3 regions of the Microbacterium esteraromaticum genome follow, and region 3 is predicted to be linked to each of the others. Evidence: predicted binding sites of a transcription regulator. Region 3 holds the regulator's gene; each other region holds the start of a gene.
What was found. Region 3 encodes HrcA, which represses chaperone genes, less so after heat shock. Its sites were predicted from a motif close to TTNGCACTCGNNNNNNNCGAGTGCNAA; they were not measured.
Positions count from the first base shown of each region.

Region 1 (9,808 bases), 1.1 Mb from region 3:
CGTCGCGCGGCATGATGGCGCAGGCGCACGAGGTGTATCAGCTCGTACGCCCGAGCACCGTCAGCGCCCTCATGAACGCCACGATCGCGGCCCTCGGCGTCGGCGAGCAACCGGCATCCGTCCCTCCTGACGACCCGGAGCTGCCGACCGCGGCCGGGGTCTCGATGCGATTGCTGCGCACGGGCCTGCTGAGCACCGTGTCGCCGGGCGCTCCCGAGGGCGCCTTGCCCGAGCTGGTGCGCGCCGCCGAGATGTACTCCAGTGCCCAGCGCACGGATGCCGTCGTCGAGCTTCCCGCGGTGATCACCACGATCGTCGCGCTCAATCTGGGCCGCCTCACGACCGCACAGAGCGTGCTCGAAGATGCCGTGGAGCGCGACCATGGCGGCCCGTGGGCGCGCACGCGACTACTGCTGTGGAGCGCGTGGGTCGCGGTGCAGCGCGCGCACCCGGTCGACGCCAAGGAGCTGCTCGAACGGGCGATGGCGACGGCCCCCGCGGCATTGAGCGCCCGCGACGCAGTCCTGTTGCACAGCGTCCGTGTCGCGATTGCACGCCGCTACGACGACGCAGCGGGGCTCGAAGCTGTCTGGCGTGAGGCGCGCGGCAGCCTGCTGCGAATCGATGTCGACCTGTATCTGTTGCATCCGCTGGCCGAGTTGATCAGCGCCGCGGCGCGCGTCGGCGACGCGACCCGGGTGGCACCTCTGCTCGACCGCGCACAGCGGATCGTCGCGGGTCTCGGCGATCCGTCGACCTGGTCGGCGCACCTCCACTGGGCCGGCATTCAGCAGGGCATTCTGCTGAGCCGACCCGATCTGCTCGCTCCGCATGCGAAGGCGCTGGTCGCCGCTGCCGGCCGTAGCCGTGTGGCGGCGAGCATGGCGCGCGCCGGCCGGGTGTGGACCGACGTGCTCGCTGGCTCGGTCGATGCGGATGCCGTCGTAAGCGCCGCCGAAGGTCTGGCCTCGGTGGGCCTGATGTGGGACGCGGCACGACTGGCCGGACATGGCGCGGCCAAGACCGACGACCGCAAGACGGCAACGCAGTTGCTCGCCTGTGCACGGGAGCTTCATCCCAACGACGGCACGCGTCGGCCTGCTCCGAACGCGGGCGATGATGCCGAGAGCGCAGCGCAGTCACCGCCGGAAGAGGTGCTCAGCGAACGCGAGATCGAGGTCGCCAGGTTGGTCGTGCAGGGCAAGACGTACGCCGAGATCGGCGAGTCGATCTTCATCTCGCCGCGCACAGCCGAACACCACATCGCGCACATCCGACGCCGGCTCGGTGCGACTTCCCGGTCCGAATTGCTGGCCCGGTTGCGTCAGCTGTTCGGTGACGGCGGGATCGGCGCGGGGTATTCGACCGAACCCCCGTGACCCCCCCTACGCGGTATCGGGTAATCCCCCGATGCCGTGCGAGGACGAGGGCGCATACGATCCAAACAGGATGTGGTTCCGGCCGCCGGAGGGGGTAGAGCCGGGATGCGAGAAATGATCACAGATGTTGAAGGGGGCTGCAGATGACTTCACCAGTTGAGACGATCGCGGACGCACTGTTCGCGTTCATCTTGAGTCTGCTCAGAGATCAGGAGGCCGCCGACGAGTTCGTCGCGCGGCCCACCGCTACGCTCGCCGACAATGGCCTGCAGGACGTCTGCATGGCCGATGTCGCGGCCGTGCGGCCGGTCATCGTCGATCATCCACGGGTGGTCCATCACGACACACCACCTCCGCCGCCGCCTCCCGGCCCTGACAACCACGAGACGGTGCGCGAGATCGTCCGCATGGTGCAGCAGTACACCACTGTGGATGCCCGCTCGACGATCGTTGACCAGTCGGTGAACCAGAACATCTGGACCGAGGGCGGCGACGTCACGCAGTTGTTCGATCAAGAGGCCGTTGTCGCTTCGGGCGACGATTCGATCGCCGCCGGCGACGATGTGTCGGTCGTCGACTCCGACGTCGACATGACGGTCGGCGACGTCTCGATCGGCAACGAGACCAACGACGGCAGCTTCAACCAGACCGGCACGGTGCCCGAAGAGGGTGCCGCCGGCGACGAGGGCGCCGACGCAACGGTTGCCGAAGAGGCGACTCCCGAGGACGTCGCCACGGCCACGGCGACGACGGCTGCTGCGGTGACCGAGGTCACCGAGGCCGCGGCCCCTGCCGCCGCTCCCCCGCCGCCACCGGCCGATGTACCGGAGCCCGCGGACGTACTGGAGAGCGACATGACCGCTGGCGAGGGCGACTCGTACGGTGCGGAGTCCTCCGCCCCCGTGGACGACGCACCGCTGGATGCACCGCTCGAGGATGACTGACGCATCCCGCAGGACCGACCCGCCGCCTCCTCCTTCTCGGGAGGGGGCCGGCGGGTCGGTCGCGCGGTATGGCGCGCGCGAGTTGCCGGCCCGGCCGACGCTGGCGAGCCCCAACCAGCCTCCGGTGGTGATCAAGGCGACTCCGCCGTTCTCGATCCGACTGAGTCAGTTCCTGTGGATCATCAGCTTCGCGGTCGGTGCCTTCACCATCGTCTACCTGTTCGTCATCCGAGAGGATCTGTTGCCCGAGATCGTCGAGGTCGCTCAAACGGTGACCGAGGATCGGGCCGAGGCCACCTATGAGAGCGCTGCCGACATCGTCTTCTGGGTCGTGTTCGGGCTGCTGGTGGCGGTGCTGTTCATCCAGCTGACACTGCTGGTGTCGTTCATGGGCCGACGCCCGCACATCCGCTGGTGGCAGTTGCTGACCTTCGGGTTGCTGGCGTTGCTGGTGCTGATGTCACCCGAGTGGATCGCGCTGGGCGCCAAAGGGGAACCACTTCAGCCGCTTCTTGCGGCGCAAGCCGCGCTTGTCGCTCTGGCTCTGCTGGCCAGCGTCATGCCCCGCGCCATCGCCTGGTCCGCTCGCCGATTCGATGTGCGCCGCGGGCCGGAGGGCCCGGGCCAACCCGAGCTCTGAGACGATACCTGCCAGGGTCCGAAGAACGGCTTCGTACACCGCTGCCGCGTTCCTTTCGACCAACGGTGACGCGGCGAGCGCGCGCCACCGGTCGATCTCGGCGAAGGCGCGTTCGCCGATGTCGGCAGGAGTGGCGTCGGCGGGCAGGGCGAGGCGAGCGGATGATGCCACGCCGGCCGCTCCGAGGATGCGGGCCGCGTCGGTAGCATCCGCTTCGTCGAGCGGAAGACCGTGCGCGCGTTCCTCGGCGAGTAGCGCGAGTTCGCGCAGGACGTGCGCCGACGCGGTGAAACGTTCAATCCCGGCACGGATGCGGTCGGTGCCGGGGCGCGGCGAGCGCTGCACGAGTGCTTGCAGTTGCAGCACGACGCCGCGGGCCTTGAGGGTGTCGGCGCGGGGTTGGAACTGGTTCAGCACGAACTGTTGCAGTTCGATCAGTCCGCTCTGCTGCACGAGGGCATCCGACAGCTCTGACGAGGTCGTGACACCGCCGCGGATGATCGCGGTCGCCAGGCGCACCCCGAAGATGCCGAAGCGGGCGAGCAGTTCTTCGCGCACGGTGACGCTGAGTCCGGTCGCGTCGGTGGGGCGGGTGAAGCGGTCGGCCGAGACGAGTAGTCGTTCGCGTTCGGCGCGTTCGAGTCCGGCGAGGGCGCGGAAGGCGATGAACTCGCTCTCACGCAACGTGCGGGCGCCTTCGGCCAGCAGGCCGGCGACGGGGACGACGCCGAGGGCGAGTGCCGACAGCGCGCCGTCGCGTTCGTAGCGCGCGGCGACGCGGCGTGCCGACAGCAGCGAGTCGATGCGGCCCGAGCCGATCTCGTCGGTGCGCGAGAGCACGGCCACGGCGCACACGCTCTGCGCGGCGCCGGCGGCGGTGTCGCGGAACGCCTCGAGGAACCGCACGTCCGAACCGTGCAGGTGGCGCATCAGGTAGACGACGGCGTCGGCCGACGAGGGGGCGTCCTCAGGGGTGAGGAACCGGGCTGTGCGTGCCGAGGTGTCGCCCGAGAGCGAGGCGATGCCGGGGGTGTCGATGAGGATCAGAGATTCGAGGCCGTCCAGCGGCCAGCCGACGTCGATCCATTCGATGTCCTCGGCGGTGCGGCCACCGAGGTCGAACACGAGCAGCCCCTGGTCGCGGCGGATGGGCATCCGTTCGGTGCGCGCGTCGCGCAGGTGCACGGTGATGCTGGGCGTCGCCGAGTGGCGGTACCAGGTGACGATCCGCGTGCACTCAGCGGTGTCGGTCGCGGCAATCCGCTCGCCCAGCAGGGCGTTCAGCAGCGTGGACTTTCCGGCCTTGACCATGCCGGCCAGCGCCAGCCGCAACGGTTCGTGCAGCCGCACCTCGAGCTGGTCGATCAACGCGGTCGCCTCGCGGTCGCCGTGGTAGACGATGCGGCTGGTGCGCAGCAGCTCTTCGGTGTCGGCGATCACGTCGTCCGTCACCGGCTCGGCGGCCGTTGCGATCATCGTGCCGCCTTCGCGCCGATCGCGCCGGCGGGTTGCGCACCGGCCCGCACGGCGGGTTCCGGTACGGGTGGCAGCGCCGGGATGGCCTTGCGCACGCTCTCGAGCTCCGCCAGGCGCGAGCGCAGTGCGACGACCCGTTGGTCACGGGTGGTGGTGAATCCGGATGCTGCCTGCTTGGCCCGTTGGAGCGCCTCGGCCAGCGAACTGTGCAGTTCCTCGGCGAGAGCGCCGAAGTGATCGCGTGTTCCCCGTTGCACCAGGCGCAACCGGTCCTTGAGCTGCTTGCCGACTTGGAACGTCACCTCGTCGATGTACTTGCGTACGATCACCTTCGCCTCCTGCTGGCGGCGACTGAGCCGATTGCTCATGTCCTCGCGGTAGGCACGGCGACCGACGAGCACACCGGCCAGCAGCGACAGCGGGTTGATCAGCGCCATACCGATCAGTCCGGTCGCCAGGCCCACCATCAGCACGCCGCCATACGACCCGCGCACGCCGATGTACATCTTCTCGGTGGCGCTGAGCTGTCCGGGGTCCAGACCGGCGATGTCATCGACCGGGTCCAGCACGCCCTGGATATCGGAGACATCGTGGATTGGGATCTCGGATTGGTCCTGGCTGAACAGGTCAGCGACCTCTTCGGCCAGCCATCGCGATCGCTCATCGGTCCAGACGAACGTCTCCGACACCGCCGCGGTCACCCGCTGATCCAACCACTCCCTGATCTGGTCCCAGACTGGCCCCGGATCGCCATCGTCGATCGCCTTCTCGGCCTCGCGCTGCACTTTGCGCAGCCGATCGCGCACGTCGTGTTCCATATCGGCGACGAGGTCGGCGATGCCGTCGGTGAGGGTGACCTGCCATCGGGCCGAGCGGCCGCGGAACTCGTCGGCCTTCGCCTTCGCGTTCTCGAGCTCGGCGATCATGCGCGGGGTGTCTTCGGGGTTCACCAGGGCGTTCAGTTCAGCCTTCAGCGACATCTCCAACTGGTCGACGACCGAAGCGAGTTCATGCACAGCGCTGCGCTCATGGATCACCTCAGCACGGCCCAGAACCTCTCGCCGCAGATGTGTGACGAGGGCGGGAAAGCCGGACTCCTCGTTGAGCGTGCGGTCCTGCAACTCGGCGGCCAGCAGGCGCAGGTCGCTGGAGACCGAGAAGATCGGCACGTCGTCGTGGCCGGTCAGGTGCTCGCGGTCTATTCGTTCGATGCGCCGCCACTCGGGGTACAGGTCGGTCTTGGCGAGCACGGCGGCCACGTTCGGCGAGATCCGCATGGCGTGTTGCAGGAACTGCACCTCGGGTTCGGTGTACTCCTGCGAGGCGTCCGAGACCAGCAATACGGCATGCGCGGACGAGAGCGCAGCGAGCGTGGCCAACGAGTTCGACGACTCCAGCCCGCCGACCCCCGGCGAGTCGACGAGCGTCAGTCCACCGCGCAGGATCTCGCGCGGCAGCAGTACCTCTGCCGCGAGCACTCCGCGTTCATTGTCGGGATTGCCGCGCTCCGAGACGTACTCGTCGAGCGATTCGAGCGATATCTGTCGCCGCTGCGGTTCATTCTGGTCGTCGCTGCGTTCGAGCACCCATGCCGAGGGCTGATCGGCGTACCCGACCGTGGTCGGCACGCTGGTCGCCACGTCGTCGTCAACGGGGCAGGCCGGGGCATTGACGAGTGCGTTGATGAGCTTGCTCTTGCCCTGTTTGAACTCACCCACGACGATCACGCGCACGGCTGGGTCTGCCAATCGTGCGCGTGTGTTCGCGAGCCGAGTGGCGAGGTCGTCGCGTCCCGCCGACGCGGCGAGATCGCCGACCTCATGGATGACGTCGACGATCTTGTTGTCTGTGAATGTGCGCTGCTCCGGCACGTGTCCCCCTCTTGCGCCCATCAGCCGAGCGGATCGGCGTCGGGTGCGTCACCGCCCGGGTCGACGATTCCTACGGCGTCGTCTTCCCAGAGCAGATCGGCATTTCCCCAGACGGATTCGTCGATGCCTGCCAGCTCCTGACTGAACGAGTCGGTGGAGAGCGGGTCGAACAGGGCGCCGTCTCCCCAGACGGGGCCCGGCAGGCCTTCTGCCCCTCGGTCGTCGTGTTCGTAAGACATCGCTCTCGCTCCGGATCGGGTGTTTCAGGAGTGTAGTGGTGTGCCCGGCCGTCCACCAGAGTGGACAGCCGGGCAGGTCGTGCGAGTTGCGCGGCTCAGAGGTCGATGTCGAGCTCGTTGGCGTCGCCGAACGGGCTGCCGATGTTCGAGTTCTCTACCTCTACGTCCAACTCGGCGTTCATCGAGTGATCGTTGAACGAGTCGTTCACCGACCAGTTGTCCGAGAAGTCGTCGTTGAACGAATCGGTGTTCCACGTGTTGCCCATCGAGATGTCGCCCATCGTGACGGTCGTGTCAATGTCGTTGATCTCGACATCGTCACCGGCCGCCACCGAGTTGTCGCCCGACGAGATGACGCTGCTCTGGCCGAAGTACTGTCCGACGTTGCCGCCGGTCGCGTCTCCGCCCATCGCTCCGGTGTGACCGGTCGTGGCGTCTCCGCCGCCACCGCCGAGGCCCAGCGATCCAGCGCCGCCGGCATCACCGGTCGCCCCGCCGTCGCCGCCCGAGCCACCGGTGCCGCTGCCGAGTCCGCCGATGCCGTCACCGCCGTCTCCGCCAGCACCGCCGTTGCCGGTGTCACCACCGGCCGCGCCCGAGAGCGCGGGTCCACCCCATCCGCCATCTGCGTCGCCACCGACGGCGATCGCGGCGCCACCGCTCCCCGACGAGGTCGAGATGTTCTGGTTGACCGACTGGTCGTTGACCGTGGAACGGGCGTCGATGTCGACATCGACGTCAGCACCGCCGCCGCCCATGAACTTCGACCATCCGCCGCCGTCACCACCCGAGAGGCCGATGTTCAGCTCATTGATGCCCGTGTCGTACTGGCGGATGCCGGCGTTGACCGAGTGGTCGTTGAGCGTCTGGTTGCCCGAGTCGTGCACGGAGTTGTCGTTGTAGGAGTCGTTGGTGGATTCGTCGTTGTTGAACGAGTCCCTGACATCGGTGTCATTGTGCGACATCCAGTCCGAGTTGTCGGAGTTGTCGGAGTTGTCGTTGAACGAGTCCCTGACGTCGGTGTCATTGTGCGACATCCAGTCCGAGTTGTCGGAGTTGTCCGAGTGGTCCGAGTTGTCGGTCATCGAGTTGTCGTTCCCCGAGTCGGACACGTCCAGGCCCAGATTCCACTGAGCTCCGAGGACGTTGATGTTGTCATCAGCAGCCATGATTGATTCCCCTTCATCGTGAGTGCCGGTTGGCGCTTGATAAGAGTGTGCGGCGTCTGCGTCGATGCGGCATCGGGGGCCATCCCGAGCATTGTCGGAACCGCCCGGGGGTTCGATGGGGGTGTCATGGGGGACGGTAGGGGAAACGCAGAAAGACCCGGATGCCGAAGCATCCGGGTCTTTCTGAGAGCGGGGTTCGTCAGCGGACGACGACCGCCAGCACGTCGCGGGCCGAGAGCACGAGGTACTCGTCAGCGCCGAACTTGACCTCGGTGCCGCCGTACTTGCTGTAGAGCACGCGGTCGCCGACGGCGACGTCCAGCGGAACGCGGTTGCCGTTGTCGTCGATGCGGCCGGGGCCCACTGCCACGACCTGGCCCTCCTGGGGCTTCTCCTTCGCGGTGTCGGGGATGACCAGACCGCTTGCGGTGGTCTGCTCTGCCTCGACCTGCTGGATGACGATGCGGTCCTCGAGCGGCTTGATGGAAACCGACACGGTGTACCTCTTCTTTCGTGACTGAGATCAGAAGACTGTTAGCACTCTCATACCGAGGGTGCTAACTCCAGTGTATGCCGATGGCTGGCACTCATGCAATGCGAGTGCCAACCAAATGACGGTGCGCAATAGGCTTGACCTGTGGAGATGTCTGAGCTGACCGCGTTGCTCACCCGCGAAGGGCTCGACCTGCTCGAGGCGGTCGGGCCGTTGGAGTCATCGGCAGAGGTGGCGAGCGCCGTCTCGCGGCTGCGCGCCGAGGGCCACTCCCCCGACCTGGTCTCGGCCGTGGTCGGGCAAGCACACCTGCGCGTGCGCGCGCGAGCGAAGTTCGGCGAGTTCGCCGGCCGGATGCTGTTCACCCGCGCCGGGCTCGAACAGGCCACCCGCCTGAACGTCGCAACGCTGCACGCCGTGCGCATGCGCCGGGCCGGCATCACGCGCGTGACCGATCTGGGCTGCGGCATCGGCGGTGACAGTCTGGCGTTCGCAGCGGCCGGACTCGACGTCACGGCCGTGGATGCCGACGAGGTCACCGCGGCGATCGCCTCGTACAATCTGGCCCCCTTCGGGGCGACGGTGCGGCAGGGGCTGGCCGAGGACGCCGTGCCCGACGACGGCGCCGTGTGGCTCGACCCCGCCCGCCGTACGGCCGGTCATGCCGAGACGCGGCGCACGGCAGCATCCGATTGGTCGCCGTCCTTGGCGTGGTGCCTCGAGGTCGCCCGCGCCCACCCGACCGGCATCAAGCTCGGGCCGGGACTGGATCGCGATCTCATCCCCGACGATGTCGAGGCGCAGTGGGTCAGCGCCGACGGCAGCGTCGTCGAGCTGGTGCTGTGGAGCGGCGCGCTGGCGCGCGAGGGCATCCGACGTTCCGCGCTCATCGTGCGCGACGGTGAGACGCACGAACTCACCGCCCCCGCGGATGCCGACGACGCACCCCTGCGCGAGCTGGGCGCGTTCGTGCACGAGCCCGACGGCGCGGTGATCCGCGCCCGCCTGATCGGCGAGGCCGGGCGGATGCTGCAGGCCGGCATGCTCGACGAGAAGATCGCGTACCTCACCGGCGATGCCGCGCTGACGAGCCCGTTCGTGCAGTCGTTCCGGGTGCGCGAGACGATGCCCGCCCACGTGAAGGCGATCAACGCGGTGCTGCGCGCGAACGACATCGGGCGTCTGGAGATCAAGAAGCGCGGCATGGACGTCGACCCGGCGGTCTTCCGCAAGAAGCTGTCTCTGAAGGGCTCTCAGGCGGCGACGCTGATCCTCACCCGCACGAGTGCGGGACGCGTGGCGATTCTCGCCGACCGGGTGTGAGCGGCTGATCAGTCGATGATGTCGCCGGTGGTGTCGTCGATCGTCGCCTCGGCTGCATCGCGGATGACCGTCAGCACGGGCCCGCGGGGGTCGGTCATCAGCACGCTGTAGGTCACATGGGGCATGACCAGGCCCAGTGGATCGGTCGCGGTCGGTTGCCCGCAGGCTTCGGCGATCAGCTCGTCCGCTGTCGCGACAAGAATGCAGGCGCGGTCGGACTGGTGCAGCCAGATGGGCGTGTCGCCGTCGTAGCCCATGACCTGGAGCACCTGAC
Region 1 is NZ_CP118100.1:767,419-777,226, reverse strand. Features, by position in the region: gene PTQ19_RS03530 (LuxR C-terminal-related transcriptional regulator) at 1-1,379, shown strand, start outside; gene PTQ19_RS03525 (IniB N-terminal domain-containing protein) at 1,523-2,323, shown strand; gene PTQ19_RS03520 (dynamin family protein) at 2,784-4,439, opposite strand; gene PTQ19_RS03515 (dynamin family protein) at 4,436-6,310, opposite strand; gene PTQ19_RS03510 (hypothetical protein) at 6,331-6,549, opposite strand; gene PTQ19_RS03505 (hypothetical protein) at 6,645-7,718, opposite strand; gene groES (co-chaperone GroES) at 7,918-8,214, opposite strand; gene PTQ19_RS03495 (class I SAM-dependent methyltransferase) at 8,356-9,534, shown strand; gene PTQ19_RS03490 (hypothetical protein) at 9,543-9,808, opposite strand, start outside.
Region 1: groES (co-chaperone GroES) is a predicted target of HrcA. The motif match lies at 8,299-8,325, and genes of this name have one in related genera.

Region 2 (9,808 bases), 520 kb from region 3:
GAGCCGATGGGCCCTGATCAGATCAGATCAGAAGTCCATGCCACCGGTCGGGTCAGCCGGAGCGGCCGGAGCCTTCTCGGGCTTGTCAGCGACGACGACCTCGGTGGTGAGGAACAGACCGGCGATCGAGGCCGCGTTCTGCAGCGCCGAGCGGGTGACCTTCGCCGGGTCGATGATTCCCTGTGCGAACATGTCGCCGTACTCGCCGGTGGCCGCGTTCAGGCCCTGGCCCGCGGGGAGCTCCGAGACCTTGTGCGACACGACACCGGGCTCGAGGCCGGCGTTGATGGCGATCTGCTTCAGCGGTGCCTCGGTGGCGACGCGCACGATGTTCGCGCCCGTTGCCTCGTCACCGGTGAGCTGCAGGTTGTCGAGAACCTTGGCCGACTGCAGCAGCGCGACGCCACCGCCGGGGACGATGCCCTCTTCAACCGCAGCCTTGGCGTTGCGGACGGCGTCCTCGATGCGGTGCTTGCGCTCCTTGAGCTCGACCTCGGTGGCCGCGCCCGCCTTGATGACGGCGACGCCACCGGCGAGCTTGGCGAGACGCTCCTGCAGCTTCTCGCGGTCGTAGTCGCTGTCGGTGTTCTCGATCTCGCGACGGATCTGGGTCACGCGACCCTCGATCACGGATGCCTCACCGGCACCCTCGACGATCGTGGTCTCGTCCTTGGTGACGATGACCTTGCGCGCGCGGCCGAGCAGGTCGAGCGTGGTGTTCTCGAGCTTGAGGCCGACCTCTTCGGTGATGACCTGACCACCGGTGAGGATCGCGATGTCCTGCAGCTGCGCCTTGCGACGGTCGCCGAAGCCGGGAGCCTTGACGGCGACCGACTTGAAGATGCCGCGGATCTTGTTCAGCACGAGCGTCGCGAGAGCCTCGCCCTCGACGTCCTCGGCGATGATGACGAGCTCCTTGCCGTCCTGGATCACCTTGTCGACGACCGGCAGCAGGTCCTTGATGTTGCCGATCTTCTGGTTGGCGATGAGGATGTAGGGGTCCTCGAAGACCGCTTCCTGACGCTCGGGGTCCGTGACGAAGTAGGGGTTCAGGTAGCCCTTGTCGAAGCGCATGCCCTCGGTGAGCTCGAGCTCGGTGCCGAAGGTCTGCGACTCCTCGACGGTGACCACGCCCTCCTTGCCGACCTTGTCGATCGCCTCGGCGATCAGCGCGCCGATCTCGTTGTCTGCGGCGGAGATCGACGCGGTGGCGGCGATCTGCTCCTTCGACTCGATCTCCTTGGCGCTGCTCAGCAGGTCTTCGGTGATGGCCGCGACGGCCTTCTCGATGCCGCGCTTGAGCGAGATGGGGTCCGCGCCGGCTGCGACGTTGCGCAGGCCCTCGCGCACCAGTGCCTGGGCGAGAACGGTTGCGGTGGTGGTTCCGTCACCGGCGACGTCGTCGGTCTTCTTGGCGACCTCCTTGACGAGCTCCGCACCGATCTTCTCGTACGGGTCGTCGAGCTCGATCTCCTTGGCGATCGACACACCGTCGTTCGTGATCGTGGGGGCGCCCCACTTCTTCTCGAGCACGACGTTGCGACCACGCGGGCCGAGGGTCACCTTGACGGCGTCGGCCAGGGTGTTCAGGCCGCGCTCGAGGCCGCGGCGGGCCTCCTCATCGAAAGCGATGATCTTTGCCATGAGTCTTTCGTCCCTCCCGGACGTAGGCGATGGGTGTTAGCACTCAGAGTACGCGAGTGCTAACACCCAGTTTGGCACTCGACCCATGAGAGTGCAAGCCGCGTGGCGCCGGTGCGTCCGGCACGGATCATTCGGCGGGAGAGTCTTCGGATTCGTTGGTCGACGGGGCCCCGCCGCTCACGCGGTCCGTTCCCAACACGACCGTCAGCTGTGGGTGTTCACTGTCGTTGAAGTCCGCGTAGAAGTCGCTCTGCTGCACGGCAGCACCGCCGATCACCTCGGCCACGCCGAGCGCGGCCGCCTCGTCGGTGTCGTCGACGTAGAACACCGTCGTGGTCTCGAACTCTTCGCTGGCCCTGTCGCTGCCGAACACGTCGCCCTGCGCCCAGCCCTGCGCCTGCAGCGTCTCCTCGGCCTCGGCGACGAGCCCCTCTTGCGAGGTCGCGTTGAGGATCAGCACACGGTACGACGTGTCGATCTCGGCCGCTGTCCCTTCCTCGCTCTGCGACGCGGAAGGCGAGGAATCCCCCGACCCGAACGAGATGCGATCCATCATGACGAGGGCTGCGAAGATACCGGCGACGATGAGCACGAGAGCGACGGCCGCTGACCAGAGCAGCACGACCAGCGCATTCATACCGGGCTGCTCGGCGCGGTGGGCGCCGACGCGCCCCGAGCCGCGGGGGATGTCGTCGAAACGATCGTGGGGCTGCTGTGACACCCCTTGATGCTAGCGGGCGGTTCCCGTGAATCCCCAGCGAGCGCCGGGCTCGACGTCGGTGTCAGCCGACGAAGCCCCGCATCCGAGACGAGCGCTGCGCGCTGCGGGCGTCCCGTAGCCGACGGAGCCGCCGCACCAGCAGCGGGTCGAACTGCAGCGCCTGCTCGGTCTCGATGAGCCGGCCGAGCAGTTGGTAGTAGCGTGCGGGGCTCATACCCAACTGCGTACGGATCGTCTCCTCTTTCATGCCGCCGTGCCGCGGCCAGGCCGCTTCCAGCGTCAGGATCGCGCGGTCGCGATCAGAGAGGTCTCCGAGCATGGTTTCAGGCTACGTCGCATCCGTCCCACCATCGGCACGCCACTCCCACCAGCGCCCGAGTGGATCGGCATCGGCACACACCCGCCCATCCAGCGCCACCGCGAACCCGCGGAAGTCCTCCACCCTGATCGGCGGTTCCCAACCGTCGTGCAGACCGGGCTGGTCGATCGTGATCCATCGGGCATCCATCCCGCGGATGCGATCGATCAGCGTCTCCCGCTCGGCGCGGGGAAGGTAGACCAGCATGCCCGGGGTGCTGATGACCAGCGTCGCGTCGGGCGGCGCGGCGGATGCCAGTTGCTCGAGCCGCTCGATCGCGTCGCCAGCCACGAGCAGCGGCGGGTCGGCTGCGACGATGTCGATGGCCGCGGCAATACGGGCGGCGCGCTCGTGCTCCCCCGGCCAGATCAGGGCATCCATCCACGCCCGGTCCTCGGGGTCGCGCACGTCGATCGGGGCGAGGTCGATGCCCGCGCGCCAGACGATCCGTGGCATCCGCAGCGGCGGGAGCGGACCGCGCACGACGCTGGTCAGTACGACCGATGACGGCCCGCCGTCGGGGTCGAGGCGCATGCGTTGCGCGCCGTCGCCATCCACGTACCGGTAGGAGTACCGATCGGGGTAGAGGCACAGCCCGGCCGCAGCCCCCAGTTCGAGCAGGGCGATGGGGCCCTCGATCGCGCTGAGCGCGGGCAGCAGCGCGGCCAGACGCAAGGGCTCGTTCGCCTGCACCGTACGGCGTTCGCATTCGGCGACCACGTCGTCGGCGTGCGCGAGCACGAACTGGCGCCAGGCCACGTAGCCGCCGAGGGGCGCGCCGAGCAGGCGGGTGACGGCGAACACCAGAGGTGGCTGCCGATGCTGCGGATCGATCCGGGTGAGAAGCCGCTGCATCTGCGCATCCGACGCGATCCCTGTTGCCCACTCGGCGTACATCTCGCTGCGGCCCGGGGCCTCGACCTGGGCGAATCGGTCGAAGCGTTCACGCACAGCATCCGTCACCCTTTCATTCTCACCGGGAGAGGGCCGACAATGCGACACGTCGAACACGACCCCGCGCCGCCAGGAACGCGCGAGAATGGAGGCATGTCGTACAGCGTGAACAAGACCGATGCCGAATGGCGGGCCGAGCTCGGCGAGGAGCAGTACGCGGTGCTGCGCAACGCCGCCACGGAACGCCCCTGGACGGGTGAGCTGCTCGATGAGAGTCGCAGCGGCCTGTACACCTGCGGTGCGTGCGATGCGGAGCTGTTCCGCAGCGGCACCAAGTTCGACTCAGGATGCGGGTGGCCGAGCTTCTACGAGTCGGTGCGTCCCGAGGCCGTCGAACTCATCGAGGACCGCACGCTGGGCATGGTGCGCACCGAGGTGCGCTGCGCTGCGTGCGGATCGCACCTCGGGCATGTCTTCCCGGACGGATTCGGCACACCGACCGGCGACAGGTACTGCATGAACTCGGTCGCGCTGTCGTTCACGCCCGACGCATGAGCGCGCGCGAAGCGGCGCTGGCGCGCACCTCCTGGTCGAAGGTCACCGAGGCGGCGCCCACGCGCGATGAGCTGGTGCCGCTGATCGAGGCCGCCGGCCGGGTCGCCGATCACTCGTCGTTGCGCCCGTGGCGGCTCATCGAGCTGCGCGGAGACGATCGTCTGACACTCGGAGCGGCGCTGGCCGAGGCGGCCGGCGACGACAAGCCGTCGACGAAACCGCTGCGCGCGTCGCTCTTGATCGCGATCGTCGCCTCATACCGCAAGACCGACAAGGTGCCTCGGTGGGAGCAAGAGGCCGTCGCCTCGGGCGTCGCACACACCCTCAGCCTGCTTCTCGATGAGGCCGGTTGGGGTGTGATCTGGCGCACGGGTGGGCTCACACGGGCGGAGGCCGTCGCGCGGGCGCACGGACTGCACGAGAACGAGGAGCTGCTGGGCTGGCTCTACGTCGGTGGGAAGCCGGAGGGCAAGAGCGCGGGACGGCGCAAGCCCGTCGACGTCGACACCGTGCTCACGCGGATGCCCGACGCTGGCCACGAAGGAGACGAACAGCCGCCCACCTCGACGGACAAGAAGAAGTCGAAGAAGAAGACGAAGAAGCACAAGAAGAAGTCGAAGAAGGACTGACCGCGTCGCTCAGCGCCGGCGGGGCAGCGCGACCACGACGGATGCCACCGCGACGACCACCATCGCGATGAGCTGCCACAGTGCGGGCGCGCCCGTGACCGGCCAGACGAGGTCGATCACGACCGATGCGACGAGCTGCCCGAGCACGCTGCCGAGTCCGAGCAGCAGCACGCCGGTGTGCGCCACGAGCCAGGCCCCGAGCAGGATGTAGACGAAGCCGAGCAGACCGCCGACGTACAGCCAGGGTTCTGCGGGGAGCGCCGCGGGCATGCCCGTGACGGCGACACTGAGCCCCGCGGCGAGCGCCAGCACGACGGTTCCCGCGGTGAAGCTCATCAGCGTGGCCGTGATCGGCGACGCGGTCGCACGCGCGAGCCTCCCGTTCGCCCCCGACTGCCAGGCAATGCCGGCCCCCGCGGCGAACGGCAGCAGCAGGAGCCACAGCGGGGCGCTGGCCAGTACATCGCCGCCCAGCGAAATGGCGACGGCGGCGAGCGCGAGCACTCCCCCCAGGACTCGCCCCGGCGTGACGGCGACGACACCGGAGGGCCCGAAGCCGATGCGGTCGAGCACCAGACCGTGAATGGTCTGCCCGGCCACGACGCCGACGGTGAACAGTGACACGCCAAGCACACCGGCGACAAGGCCCTGCGTCGAGACCGTGAGGGCGCCGCACGTGCCTCCGAGCAGCATCCAGAACGGGATGGTTCGTGAGCGGATGCCCTGCCACAGGCGTCGCACGCCCGCGCGGGCCGATGGGATCAGCGGCACGACGATCAGCAGGGCGGTGAGCCCGACCGCGAACGACACCAACCCGGCGACGATGCCATCGTCGAGCCGCACGCCGAGCACCCCGTTGATGCGCGCCTGCACAGCGGTCATGACGCCGATCGCCACGGCCCCGCCGAGGGCGATCCAGGCGGGCATGCGTCGGGTCTCGGTCATCCTGGCAACCTTATCCGAGCCGGACGACCGGGATGTCGGATGCCCGGTCTACGCTGAGGCCATGTGCGCGAGCTACGGGCTGGATCCGAGATTCGACGACAGCGAGTACCGGGCTGCGGTCGACGCGGCGGTGCTCGACGGGCTGCGTTCGTGGGCAGCGGGCAATGCAGATGAGGTGCTGCGCCCCACCGGCAAGAACCTGCGCAATCTGAACCCGATCCTCACCGGTCCCGACACGATGGAGCTGGCCTGGTGGGGATACCTGGTGAACGGCGCTCCGGCGAGCTTCGCGTCGATCAACACCCGCTCAGAGCGCCTCGCGGGTACCCGCGGTGCCCTCCCTGCGCGCGCGATCGTCCCTGTCTCGTACTGGCGTGAGATGGCCAAACCGTCACGCGTCTGGCAGCACTTCGCCACGGCAGAAGGGGATCTTCTGGGTCTGGCCGCGGTGACCCGCCCCGGCCGCACGGCCGACGGCGCCGACTACACCTGCTACAGCATCATCACCCAACCCGCCGCGGCGCACCTGCAGCATGTCCACGATCGCATGCCGCTCCTGATCGCCCCGGGCTTCGCCGAGGAGTGGCTGTTGACGCCGCACCCCGGCGGCGAGATCGTCGAGGCCGCGGTCGCCGCTGCGATACCTGTCAGCGAGCGGATCGAGATCACTCCCAACTCTTGCCTGTGATAACAAGCTGCTGCCACACTGGCCCCACCCCCGTCAATGACGACATAGGAGCAAGTGATGCAGGATCGACGCCCCCCGTTCTCTCTCACCCGACGCCAATTGCTGGCAGCCGCGCCGCTGGCGGCAGCACTCCCCCTGCTGGCCACCCAGCCGGCCATCGCCGCCGGGTCATTCCCCGAACCCGGCCCCTTCCCTCCCCGCGACGCGCTGATGACCTATGACGACGTCGTCCAGGCCCTCAGCAGCATCCAGAAGACATCGAAGGGTGCCGTGCAGGTGCACACGCTCTCCGGGCTCGGCATCTCGCCCGGGCTCAGCGAGGCCGGGCGCGAACTCTACGTCGCGACGGTCGGTACCGGACCGACTTCCGTGTGGTTGCAGGGACGCATCCACGGCAACGAACCGTACGGCCCCGACACGCTGCTCGCTATCCTCAAGGCAGCGGGTTCCAGCGGCTCCCCGCTGTGGAAGGCCGTGCGAGAGAACCTCACGCTGCATGTGATCCCGATGTACAACCCCGACGGTTCGGAGCTGTACATTCGGCACACGGTGCTGCAGGACGGCAGCGAGCGGCGTATCGACCTCAACCGGGACTGGTCGCCGGCCGGCTTCGCCGCCAAGGAATCGCTCGCCTGGTACACGTACTGGACTCAGGTCAAGCCCGACGTCGGCCTCGACATCCACCACCAGGGACTCAAGTACGACGACTCCGACGAACCGATCACGATGTCGCTCGGGATCTCGCTGGCGCCCAGCGGCCCCACGCTTCCCGGCATCCTCGGAGGAGAGTACGACATCTCGACGCGCCGACTGCAGGGGCATGTGTACGACGCGCTGCAGCAGTACGGCTACATCAACATCGACCGCTACAGTGTCGGATCATACGAGATCGACATCAAGGGCGGTGTCGCTTCGGCCGTGATGCTGGGTCTGGACTACAACGGTCTCAACCCCACGGGCCACAGCCACCCGATGGTGTTCTTCGAGACCTACGGCGGTTCCATCGGACAGAAGAGCCGAGGCAAGGCGATCAAGCAGAACGTCCAGGGCGTCGAGGCGCTGCTCGCGGGACTGGCGGACGGCAGCATCTGGAACACCGACCCGATGATCTGGCACAACATCCCGCACGTCGATTACACCGGGTACTTCACCGATTCCGGCGCGGTAGGCGGCTGGCCGACGCAACCGCCGGTGGTCTGACCCCCGCGGACTCGACTGCGAGCTCAACGGAACACCGAACAGAGCCCCGGAAACACCGAGAGTCCGCACGAACCGGCAGTGCCGGTTCGTGCGGACTCTTTTTCGTGGAGCCGACTACGGGACTCGAACCCGTAACCCCCGTATTACAAGTACGGTGCGCTACCAATTGCGCCAAGTCGGCGGACAGGTGACCGTGACAAGCATAGCCACCACGGGGCGAGTAGCCGCATCCGGCGTCAGGACTTGGGAGTGGTGGTCGGCACCGGCGTGGGTGTCGGGGTGGGCTGAGTCGCCCCGAAGTACTCGTCGCTGGCCGTGGTCAGCACGAACTGCGAGAACTCGGCCGGATCCCCCATCGCACCCACGTACGCCTTGCCCTCGACGACGACGAGCGCCTCGTTGGTGAGCTTGAGATCCTTCGAGCCGGGAAGCGGGCCTTCCAATGCACGCGTGGTCGCACCCTTCGCCCACTTCACGAAGTCCTGTTGCTCAATGCACTCGCGCACCTGCTTGGGGTTCTGCACGCCGACGGCGACGGCCAGGTCGGCCAGCTGCACATCAGTGCGCCCGTCGGTGTCGATCTCAGGCTGGTCGGTGAGCAGCTCGTGGTTGTAGTCGTAGAACTGTTCCTGCGAGTAGGTGGCGACACATGCGGCCGCCGAGGCAGCGCGCAACGAGTACTTGGTGCCGTTCGAGCTCGCCGTCAGCATCGCCACCGGGTGGTACGTGACAGTCACCGCGCCCTGCTCGATCCAGGTGGCGAGCTGCCGCGCGTTCGCGCCCTCGAACTCGGATGCTGCCGCGGAGAGGTAGTCCACATACACGTGGATCTCTGTCGGGCCGGTGGCGGTCTCGGTCGGGTCCGGTGTCGGCGTGGCCGTGGTCCCTGCCTCGGAGGCAGTCGCCTCCGGTGTCGGCGTGGCACCGTCGCCCGGGGCCGGGGTGACATCACTGACCGTCACGCCGTCAGCATCCATTCCGAGCGGACTCAGCTCTGGCTTCGAGATCGAAGAGCCGACGGTGTACGCGACAGCGGTGCCGATCGAGCCCACCGCGACGATCGCGACGACTCCGATGATGATTCGTCGCATCACACGGGCTCGGGATTGCTGAGCTCGCACCTGCTGTGCTTTGTTCCGCACCGCGTCGCGCGAGTTGCGAGTGGTGGGGACGTTCGGCGTTTCGTCGCTCGACATCGTTCCTCTTGAAGATCGGGTGGGACGGGTGATCCCGCGGCCGCGAAGAAATGCGGCGTCGGGTTCGATGTTAACCAGGCAGCCTGAGAAATACCCAGATGCGCCACCGCATGCCATACTGATCTCGACCCGATGACGGGTCACGGCGGGCAGGTGCCCACCGCTTCCATCACGACGGATCGTCCGGCACGTACCTGCCGGTGAAGGAGAAACGCAATGGCAACTGTGACCTTTGACAACGCCACCCGCCTCTACCCGGGCGGCACGCGCCCCGCGGTCGACAAGCTGAACATCGAGATCGCCGATGGCGAGTTCCTCGTTCTCGTCGGCCCCTCCGGTTGCGGAAAGTCCACGTCGCTGCGCATGCTCGCCGGCCTCGAAGAGGTCAACGGCGGCCGCATCCTGATCGGCGACCGTGACGTCACCGATGTGCCGCCGAAGGACCGCGACATCGCGATGGTCTTCCAGAACTACGCGCTGTACCCGCACATGACGGTCGCCGAGAACATGGGCTTCGCGCTCAAGATCGCCGGCGTCGGCAAGGAAGAGCGTGCTGCTCGCGTGCTCGAAGCGGCCAAGCTGCTCGACCTCGAGGAGTACCTCAACCGCAAGCCGAAGGCACTCTCGGGTGGTCAGCGTCAGCGTGTCGCCATGGGCCGCGCCATCGTCCGCCAGCCGCAGGTGTTCCTCATGGACGAGCCGCTGTCGAACCTCGACGCGAAGCTGCGTGTGCAGACCCGTACCCAGATCGCATCGCTGCAGCGCCGCCTGGGCGTCACCACCGTCTACGTGACGCACGACCAGACCGAGGCGCTCACGATGGGTGACCGCATCGCCGTGCTGAAGGACGGCCTCCTGCAGCAGGTCGGCACGCCGCGCGACCTGTACGAGACCCCGAGCAACGTCTTCGTCGCCGGCTTCATCGGCTCGCCCGCCATGAACCTCTTCGAGGTCCCCCTCACCGAGGGCGGGGTGCAG
Region 2 is NZ_CP118100.1:2,389,495-2,399,302, forward strand. Features, by position in the region: gene groL (chaperonin GroEL) at 28-1,644, opposite strand; gene PTQ19_RS11435 (LytR C-terminal domain-containing protein) at 1,772-2,365, opposite strand; gene PTQ19_RS11440 (DUF3263 domain-containing protein) at 2,427-2,684, opposite strand; gene PTQ19_RS11445 (DUF2332 domain-containing protein) at 2,694-3,686, opposite strand; gene msrB (peptide-methionine (R)-S-oxide reductase MsrB) at 3,771-4,172, shown strand; gene PTQ19_RS11455 (nitroreductase family protein) at 4,169-4,801, shown strand; gene PTQ19_RS11460 (DMT family transporter) at 4,811-5,746, opposite strand; gene PTQ19_RS11465 (SOS response-associated peptidase family protein) at 5,808-6,434, shown strand; gene PTQ19_RS11470 (M14 family zinc carboxypeptidase) at 6,492-7,634, shown strand; tRNA gene PTQ19_RS11475 (tRNA-Thr) at 7,740-7,815, opposite strand; gene PTQ19_RS11480 (DsbA family protein) at 7,871-8,725, opposite strand; gene PTQ19_RS11485 (ABC transporter ATP-binding protein) at 9,047-9,808, shown strand, end outside.
Region 2: groL (chaperonin GroEL) is a predicted target of HrcA. The motif match lies at 1,681-1,707, and genes of this name have one in related genera.

Region 3 (9,808 bases):
GCGCGCCGCCGCGGCGGTCGGCGCGGTTGGCGAACTGGTGCGCCTGCTCGCGCTCGTGACGCTCGGCGACGCGTTTCTCGTCGTACTCGCTGTAGGCGTCGACAATACGTCCGACCAGCGAGTGCCGAACAACATCGTCACTGGTCAGGCGCGAGAAGTGAATGTCATCGATGTCGCTGAGCACACGGGTCACCAGCCGTAGACCGGACGATCCCGTCGGAAGGTCGATCTGAGTGATGTCTCCGGTGACGACCATCTTCGTGCCGAACCCGAGGCGGGTCAGGAACATCTTCATCTGCTCGGGCGTCGTGTTCTGCGCCTCATCGAGCACGACGAACGAGTCGTTCAGCGTGCGCCCGCGCATGTAGGCGAGCGGCGCGACCTCGATGGTACCGGTGGCCATCAGCCGGGGCACCACCTCGGGGTCCATCATCTCGTTGAGCGCGTCGTACAGCGGGCGCAGGTACGGGTCGATCTTGTCGTTGAGCGAGCCCGGCAGAAACCCCAAACGCTCCCCTGCCTCGACCGCGGGCCGGGTGAGGATGATCCGCTGCACCTCTTTGCGCTGCAGCGCCTGCACGGCCTTCGCCATCGCGAGGTAGGTCTTGCCGGTTCCGGCGGGACCGATGCCGAACACGATCGTGTTCTCTTCGATCGCGTCGACGTACTCTTTCTGCCCCAGCGTCTTCGGACGGATGACGCGACCACGCGTCGACAGGATCGCCTCGCCGAGCACCTCGCTCGGGCGGGGACCGTCAGAACGCTGCAGCAGGCGAGCAGACTGCTCGACGTCGCTGGGCGCGAGCTGATGGCCTGAGCGGGTCATCTCGATCAGCTCGTCCACGAGCCGACGCGCCGACGCGACGTCATCGCGAGCACCACCGAGCACGATCTCATTGCCGCGCACCATCACCTGCACCCGAGGATGCTGCTTCTCGAGCATCCGCAGCAGGCGGTCCTGCGGGCCGAGCAACTGCACCATCGCCACGCCGTCGACGAAGACGCGATCGGTGTACTCGGGCTGAGCGGGGAACTGGGGTGTCGGTTCGTCAGAAGCCAACGAGCTTGCCCTCCTCGATGTTGCCGAGCACATGCGCGTGGACGTGGAAAACGGTCTGTCCGGCCGTGGCACCGTTGTTGAAGATCAGTCGGTACTCGCCGCCCGCGTGCTCCGCGGCGATCTGCTTGGCCAGGGCCACCATCTCTGCGAGCAGTCCGGGGTCACCGGCGGCGAGCTCGGTGACGTCGCGGTACTGCTCGGTCACCGGAATGACCAGCACGTGCAATGGCGCCTGCGGGTTGATGTCGCGGATCGCGAACACCCGTTCCGTGCGGGCGACGAACTCGCCGGGGATCTCCCCGTTCAGGATGCGCGTGAAGATCGAGGGTTCACTCATATCAGTCAGTCTAGTTTGGCTGCTCGGGCGACGGACACCGGCTCACCAGCGACCGAGCACCCCTGAGAGCACGGCGATCGCCGCCGGTCCTGCCGTCGAGGTGCGCAGCACCGTGTCGCCCAGCCGCACGCGCTCGGCGCCGGCATCCGTGAACCGCGCGAGTTCCTCGGGGCTGATGCCACCCTCCGGCCCGACCACGAGCATGATGTCGCGACCGTCATCGCGGATGCCGGTGAGCGGGACGTCCGCCGTGGGGTCGAGCACCAGCATCCGATGTTCAGCGGCGCGCGCGACCAGCTGCGCGGTGCTGCTCAGCTCGGCGACCTCGGGGACCCACGCGCGATGCGCCTGCTTGGCGGCCTCGCGCACGATCGTCGCCCAGCGCTCCCGCCCCTTCGCGATCTTCGCCCCTTCCCAACGCGAGACGCTGCGCGCCGCCTGCCACGGCACGATCTCGTCGACGCCGAGCTCGCATGCCGTCTGCACGGCGAGTTCGTCACGGTCGCCCTTGGCCAGCGCCTGGGCGAGGATGATCCGCGACGCGGGTCGCTCACTGGTGATGCGCGACGCGATGCGCACGGTGACCTCGGCGGCCGAGACATCCTCGACGGAGCCCTCCAGCCAGACGCCCGTGCCGTCGCCGATGGTGATGTGCTCTCCCACCCGCACGCGGCGCACGGCCGAGGCGTGCTTCGCCTCGGCACCGGTGAGGGTGATCAGATCGCCCTCACCGGCCTCGGAGCACGAGGGGACGATGAAGTGCAGCGCCATGTCGGTCCGTTTCTGAGATCAGTGCGAGCGGAAGCGGTCGCGCAGCTTCGAGAACAGCCCCTGCTGGAACTGTGCGAGCTTGGGAGCCGGCGCCTTCGTCTTCTTGGCGAACTCCTCGATGAGGCGTCGCTGCGCGCTGTCGAGTCGGGTCGGGGTGACCACCTGCACGCCGACGCGCAGGTCACCGCGCTGGGTTCCGCGCAGGGGTGTGATGCCGCGCCCGCTGATCGTGAGCACGTCACCGGACTGCACCCCGGCGCGCACTTCGAGGTCGACGGTGCCATCGAGACTGTCGATCGTCGTGGTGGTGCCGAGGATGGCATCCGTCACCGAGACCTCAAGCGTGGCGAGCAGGTCGTCGCCTTCCCGGCTGAAGACCGGGTGCGGGGCGACCGAGATCTCGACGTACAGGTCGCCGTTCGGACCACCCGCGCGGCCGACCTCACCCGATCCGGGCAGCTGCAGGCGCAGGCCGGTCTCGACCCCGGCGGGGATGTCGAGCGCGACCGTGCGGCGCGAACGCACCCGTCCCTGACCGGCGCACGAGCCGCAGGGGTAGGGAATGGTCGTGCCGAAGCCCTCGCAGCTGCCGCACGGCTGAGTGGTGACGACGTTGCCGAGCAGGCTGCGCACCTGACGCTGAACATGACCGGTACCGCCGCACACGTCACACGTGACCGGCGATGTCCCCGGCTGGCAGCACGCACCCTCGCAGGTCTCGCACAGCACGGCCGTGTCGACCTCGATATCGCGGTGCACTCCGAAGACGACGTCGCCCAGGTCGAGGTCGACCCGCACCAGGGCGTCCTGCCCGCGCTCGCGACGCGAGCGGGGCCGTGCCCCGCGTCCACCGCCGGCACCACCGAAGAACGTCTCGAAGATGTCGCCGAAACCGCCGAACCCTCCGAAGCCGCCGTTCGCGTCTCCGCCCATGTCGTAGCGTCGCCGGGAGTCCTCGTCACTGAGCACGTCGTACGCGTGCGTGACGAGCTTGAACCGCTCGGCGGCCTCATCTCCCGGGTTCACATCCGGATGCAGCTGGCGCGCCAGCTTGCGGTAAGCCTTCTTGATCTCATCCTGCGAAGCGTCCTTCGACACCCCGAGAACCTCATAGTGGTCCGCCACGATCACCTTTCTGCGCGTGCGTGTGCGTCTGTCTGTGTGTTCTGTACGACCACCCGCGTCAACGGGCGGCCTCGTCGTCTTCGAGCAACCGCGACAGGTAGCGGGCGACCGCCCGCGCCGCCGCGAGATTGCTCGAATAGTCCATGCGGGTAGGGCCCATCACGCCGACGCGCGCGGTGCCGCCCGGCGCGTCATAGTTGCTCGCGACGATCGATGCCTCGCCGAGCCCGAAGGGCGCGTTCTCGGTACCGATGCTGGTCGCCAGGCCGTGCTCGTCGGTGACCATCTCACTCATCAACCGCAACAGGGTCACCTGTTCTTCGATCGCCTCGAGTAGAGGGTGGATGCTACCGCGGAAGTCCTGCTCGCGCCGGGCGAGGGTCGCCGCCCCCGCCATCACCAGTCGTTCCTGCCGGAACTCGGCCAGTTCTTCCGAGATCACGGCCGCCAGCGCGCTGAGCGCAGGATGCAGCCGACGGGCGTGTTCGGCCGGGGCGGGCTCGCCGAGCGAACGAACTCGCTCGGTGGCCTCGCTGACCGCACGACCGGCGATGAGGGCGAGCAGCTGCGCCCGCAGGAGCCCCACATCGTTCTCATCGAGATCGATCGGTACCTGCGCGATGCGCTGCGACACTCCGCCGGCATCGGTGACGAGCACCACCAGAAGCCGGTTCGGTGCGAGGGCGACCAACTCGACGTGCGTGATGCTCGCCCGCGCGAAGGACGGGTACTGCGCGAGTGCCACCTGGCCGGTGAGGCGCGTGAGCACACGCACCGTGCGGGCCATCATGTCGTCGAGGTCACCGGGAGCGCCGAGGAAGGACTCGATGGCGCTGCGTTGTCCCGCCGAGAGGGGACGCAACTGCGCCAAGTGGTTGACGAAGACGCGGTACCCCTTATCGGTCGGCACTCGACCCGAGGACGTGTGCGGCGCGACAATCAAGTCTTCGTCTTCGAGCAGCGCCATGTCGTTGCGGATGGTCGCCGCGGACACACCGAAGGCGTGCCGCTCGACGATCGACTTGCTACCGACCGGCTCGTGGGTCTCGACGTAGTCCTGCACGATCGCGCGGAGGACTTCGAGTCCTCTTTCTGTGACCATCGCCCCTCCCACTGGCACTCGAACCTACCGAGTGCCAATCCTACCCCGCCCAGCCGAGCACCTGCCGAAGGCGGTGGGTCTGCCCCTAGGATGACGCTCATGAGCGACGCCCCCATCGCCACCCTCACGGACGGCGCTGTCCGCGGCTCCGTCACCGACGGGGTGCACCGATTCCTTGGTATCCCCTACGCCGCACCGCCCTTTGGCGAGAACCGGTTCCGGGAACCGCAACCGCCCGCCCCGTGGGACGACGTACGCGAGGCCACCGCGTTCGGTCCCACGTCGCCGCAGGTTCCCTACGCCGGTCCGATCGGCGAGCTGCTCGGGTCGGTGATCATCGACGGCGACGATGTGCTCACCGCAAACGTCTGGGCTCCGGCACAGGCAGAGCAAGCCCCAGTGGTGCTGTGGTTGCACGGCGGTGCGCTCGAACGTGGCACCGCCGCCATCCCGCTCTACGACGGCGCCGTGTTCGCCCGCGCCGGGATCGTCTTCGTCTCGGTCAACTATCGCCTCGGCTCTGAGGGGTTCTCGGTGCTGTCCGATGCCCCGGCGAACCTCGGTCTGCTCGATGCGGCCGCCGCCCTGGCATGGGTACGTCGAGAGGTCGCCGCGTTCGGGGGCGACCCCACTCAGATCACCGTGATGGGCGAGTCGGCGGGCGGGGCCCTCGTGGCCGGTCTGCTCGCGCTCGACACGTCGCGGCCGATGATCGCACGAGCAATCATCCAGTCGGGTCCGTTGCGGGCCCAGCCGCGGAAGAAGGCCGGACGCGTGACCGCGCAGCTGGCGAAGCTGCTGGGCATCCCCGCGGAGCGCGAGGCGTTCGCCGCCGTCACGCCAGAGCAGCTCCTCGAGGCTCGACGCACCCACGCAGCCGGTTCCTCACCGCTCGGCGGAGCCCCGGGTTTCCAGTTCGCGATCGACCCCGAGACCCTGCCGCGGTCTCCACATGACGTGCTGGGTGAGTCCGACGTTCCCCTGTTGATCGGCAGCAACACCGACGAGTACCGCCTGTGGTTCACCCCCGAGCAGCTCAGCAGGCTCACATCCTGGCATCTGTTGCTCGCCCGGCTCGCTCTGCGCATCCCCCGCCGCGCGATCGCCGCCTACCGAGCGGCATTCCCCGGGGCATCCACCGGCGAGATCTACGGTCAGGTCGCCACCGACCTGCTGCTGCGGGCGCCGCTGACCCGCGCGGCCGCATCCCGCCCGGCGCCCACCTACGTGTACGAGTTCACCTGGCGCAGTCCGGTGCGCGATCTGCGCGCCGCGCACGCACTCGAGCTGGGTTTCGTATTCGACCAACTCGCCTCAGCAGAAGCCCAGCGCATGACAGGGTCGGATGCCCCTCAGCACCTCGCCGACGAGATGCGCGACGCGTGGATCGCGTTCATCACGACCGGCGACCCCGGATGGGCCCCCTTCGGCGCAGAGCGCAGCACCCGGGTGCTGGACACACAGAGCGCGACGGTTCCGCAGCGACGCACCACCGGCCTGGACCTGCTCCCCGACTGAGCAGGGCACACGCCCGGCACTCGTCCTAGCGCGGAGTCACTCCGTCAGAGCGCGCACGACAGCATCCGCCAGCAGCCGCCCGCGCAACGTGAGCCGCACGCGGCGGTCGCGCACGGCGGCGGCGGCATCGACCAGTCCGTCCGAGATCAGCTCGGCGACCCGGGAGCGGTGGCTCTCGGCGATCTCAGAGATCGGCAGCCCCTCGGCGAGCCTGCTCTGCAGCAGCACGCGTTCGAGCGTCTGCGCCTCGTGATCAGGCCGTTCACGTCCCGCCGCAGGTGACTCCCCCGCGTGCAGGCGCTGCGCATACGCCGCCGGGTGCTTGACATTCCACCAGCGAAGTCCGGCGATGTGGCTGTGCGCTCCGGGCCCGAAACCCCACCAGTCCGAGCCCCGCCAGTAGGCCAGGTTGTGCCGCGAGGCGTGCGACGAGACGCTCCCCTGCTCGGAGCCACGCGCCCAGTTGCTGACCTCGTACCAGTCGAAACCCGCCGCGGCGAGACGGCTGTCGGCGAGCTCGTACATATCGGCCTGCAGGTCGTCATCGGGCGCGGGCACCTCGCCGCGGCGGATCTGCCGGGCGAGCTTGGTGCCGTCCTCGATGATCAGGGCGTACGCCGAGATGTGGTCGGGTTCGAGCGACAGGGCCGCGTCGAGCGAGGCCTCCCAATCGGCGAGAGACTCCCCCGGTGCTCCGTAGATGAGGTCGACGCTGACATCGAGACCCGCCTCGCGCGCCGCGTGCACCGCCGTCTCGACGTTCTCGGGACGGTGCGTGCGGTCCAGAGCCGCCAGCACGTGCGGCACCGCGGACTGCATCCCGATCGACAGGCGGTTCACGCCGGCATCCACCAGCGTCCGCACGACCTCCGGCGACACGGTGTCCGGATTCGCCTCGACCGTCACCTCGGCGCCGTTCCGGATGCCGAAGGCGTCCACAGCGTGCTCCAGCATGCGCGCCAGATCGCCAGGCGGCAGCAGGGTGGGGGTTCCGCCACCGAAGAACACCGTGTCAAGCGGGCGGATCCCGCCGGCTGCGTCCAGGACGTCGCGGGCGAGGTCGATCTCGCGCATCAAGGTCTCGGCGTACTCGTCCTGCCTGGCACCGCGCAGTTCGGTCGCGGTGTAGGTGTTGAAGTCGCAGTAGCCGCAGCGCACTCGGCAGAAGGGCACGTGCAGATAGGCCGAGAACGGGGCTGTCGCGTCGATCTCCAGATCGGCGGGCAGGCGTCCGTCAGCGGGTGCGGGATCCCCCAGCGGCAGAGCCCCCGGCATCAGATCGGCGTCGCGTACAGGGGCGAGATCGCCCGCAGATACCGCGCGAACAACTCGCGACGACGCCGGCGCACCATTCCGGGAAGGCGGTACAGCGCCGCCGTGGGCGCGTCGAATGCGCGCACGGTGAACCACACCTCGTCGGTGTCCTCACGCCAGTCCAGGTCGAACGACTCCTCGCCACTGACGACCGAACCGCCGACGGTTCCGAGCACGAACCCGACGCGGCGCCGCTCCTCGGTGACGGAGATCACCCGCAACTCGGCGTCAGCGCGCATACCCTTGACGCGTCCGTGCAGCTTCAACGTCATGCCGGGTGCGGCGAACGGTGTGCCCTCGGCGTCGAACCGCTGCTCGTGCTGGTTGCGGTTCGGCGCGATCGGCGCACCCTCGGCGTCGAAGCTGATCCCCGTGTACGCACCACCCGCAGCCGGGCGCACGTCTGAGATCTGCAGTCCGGCGGCGCGCTGAGCCGTCCATGACAACAACGACTCGGCCGCCGAACGGAATCGCTCTTCTCCGCTGCCGATCCGCCAGGACTCCTCGGCGGGGGTGCTGCGCTCCGGCGGATACTGCATGAGGTCTGGGGCATGGGTGGCCCCGACCGCGGCATAGTCGACCGTGCCTTCTCGGAATGTCCCGCGACGCATGTTTTCCAGACTACCCAGGCGAACCTGGGTGATCGCCCGCTCCCCTACTTCTTTTCCTTGCCCTCGACGTCACCCGACAGCGCGGCGATGAACGCCTCCTGGGGCACCTCGACACGGCCCACCATCTTCATGCGCTTCTTGCCCTCCTTCTGCTTCTCGAGCAGCTTGCGCTTTCGGCTGATGTCACCGCCGTAGCACTTGGCGAGCACGTCCTTGCGGATTGCACGGATGGTCTCCCTGGCGATGATGCGCGCACCGATCGCCGCCTGGATGGGCACTTCGAACTGCTGTCGGGGAATGAGCTTGCGCAGCCGCTCCGCCATCAGTGTGCCGTAGCTGTAAGCCTTGTCGCGGTGCACGATCGAGCTGAAGGCATCGACCTTGTCGCCCTGCAGCAGAATGTCGACCTTGACCAGGTCGGCCTCCTGACGGCCGTCCGGTTCGTAGTCGAGCGACGCGTAGCCCTGTGTCTTCGACTTGAGCTGATCGAAGAAGTCGAACACGATCTCACCGAGCGGCATCCGATAGCGCAGTTCGACGCGCTCCTCAGAGAAGTACTCCATACCCAGCAGGGCGCCACGGCGCGACTGGCACAGTTCCATCACCGTGCCGACGTAGTCCTTGGGCAGCAGGATCGCGGTCTTGACCATCGGCTCCGAGACCGAGGCGACGCGCCCGTCGGGGTACTCGCTCGGGTTGGTGACCGTCACGGTCTCACCGGTGTCGGTGGTGACCTCGTAGATCACGCTCGGTGCGGTGGTGATCAGGTCGAGACCGAACTCGCGCGAGAGCCGCTCGGTGATGATCTCGAGGTGCAGCAGTCCCAAGAAGCCACAGCGGAAGCCGAACCCGAGCGCCACCGAGGTCTCGGGTTCGTACTGCAGCGACGCGTCGGACAGCTTGAGCTTGTCGAGCGCCTCGCGCAGCTCGGCGTAGTCGCTGCCGTCGATGGGATAGATGCCCGAGAACACCATCGGCTTCGGGTCGGTGTAGCCGGGGAGAGGGTCGGATGCCGGGCCCCGGACGGTCGTGACGGTGTCACCGACCTTCGACTGGCGAACGTCCTTCACGCCCGTGATGAGGTATCCCACCTCGCCGACGCCCAAACCCTTGGACGGGATCGGCTCTGGGCTGGACACACCGATCTCGAGCAGCTCGTGCGTCGCCTTGGTCGACATCATCTGCACGCGCTCGCGCGGCGAGAGCTGTCCGTCGACCATGCGCACGTAGGTGACCACTCCGCGATAGGAGTCGTACACCGAGTCGAAGATCATTGCGCGCGCCGGAGCATCCGGGTCACCGACCGGGGCCGGGATATCGCGCACGATGCGATCGAGCAGCTCTTCCACGCCGACGCCCGTCTTGCCCGAGACGCGCAGCACGTCCTCCGGGCGACCACCGATCAGGTCGGCGAGCTCTTTGGCGAACTTGTCCGGGTCGGCCGCGGGCAAGTCGATCTTGTTGAGCACGGGAATGATGTGCAGGTCGTTCTCAAGAGCGAGATAGAGGTTCGCGAGCGTCTGCGCCTCAATGCCCTGTGCGGCATCGACGAGCAGGATCGCGCCCTCGCATGCGGCAAGCGAACGCGACACCTCATAGGTGAAGTCGACGTGACCGGGAGTGTCGATCATGTTCAGCGCGAAGGTCTCAAGGCCTTCCCCGTCGGATGGGGAGGTCGACCACGGCATCCGCACTGCCTGGCTCTTGATCGTGATGCCGCGCTCGCGCTCGATGTCCATGCGGTCGAGGTACTGCGCACGCATGTCACGATCGGCTACCGATCCGGTGACCTGGAGCATGCGGTCGGCGAGCGTCGACTTGCCGTGGTCGATGTGGGCGATGATGCAGAAGTTGCGGATCTGCGTGGCCGGGGTCGCGGCGGGTGACAAGGGAGTGAGAGCGCGGGGTGACATGTGGTCCTTGATGCTTCAGAGCAGGTTCAGATCAGTCTACGTTCCGGGGCCCGGTTC
Region 3 is NZ_CP118100.1:1,871,604-1,881,411, forward strand. Features, by position in the region: gene PTQ19_RS08815 (PhoH family protein) at 1-982, opposite strand, end outside; gene PTQ19_RS08820 (HIT domain-containing protein) at 1,050-1,397, opposite strand; gene PTQ19_RS08825 (16S rRNA (uracil(1498)-N(3))-methyltransferase) at 1,440-2,168, opposite strand; gene dnaJ (molecular chaperone DnaJ) at 2,187-3,293, opposite strand; gene hrcA (heat-inducible transcriptional repressor HrcA) at 3,352-4,395, opposite strand; gene PTQ19_RS08840 (carboxylesterase/lipase family protein) at 4,495-5,913, shown strand; gene hemW (radical SAM family heme chaperone HemW) at 5,950-7,188, opposite strand; gene PTQ19_RS08850 (DUF1990 family protein) at 7,188-7,838, opposite strand; gene lepA (translation elongation factor 4) at 7,883-9,751, opposite strand.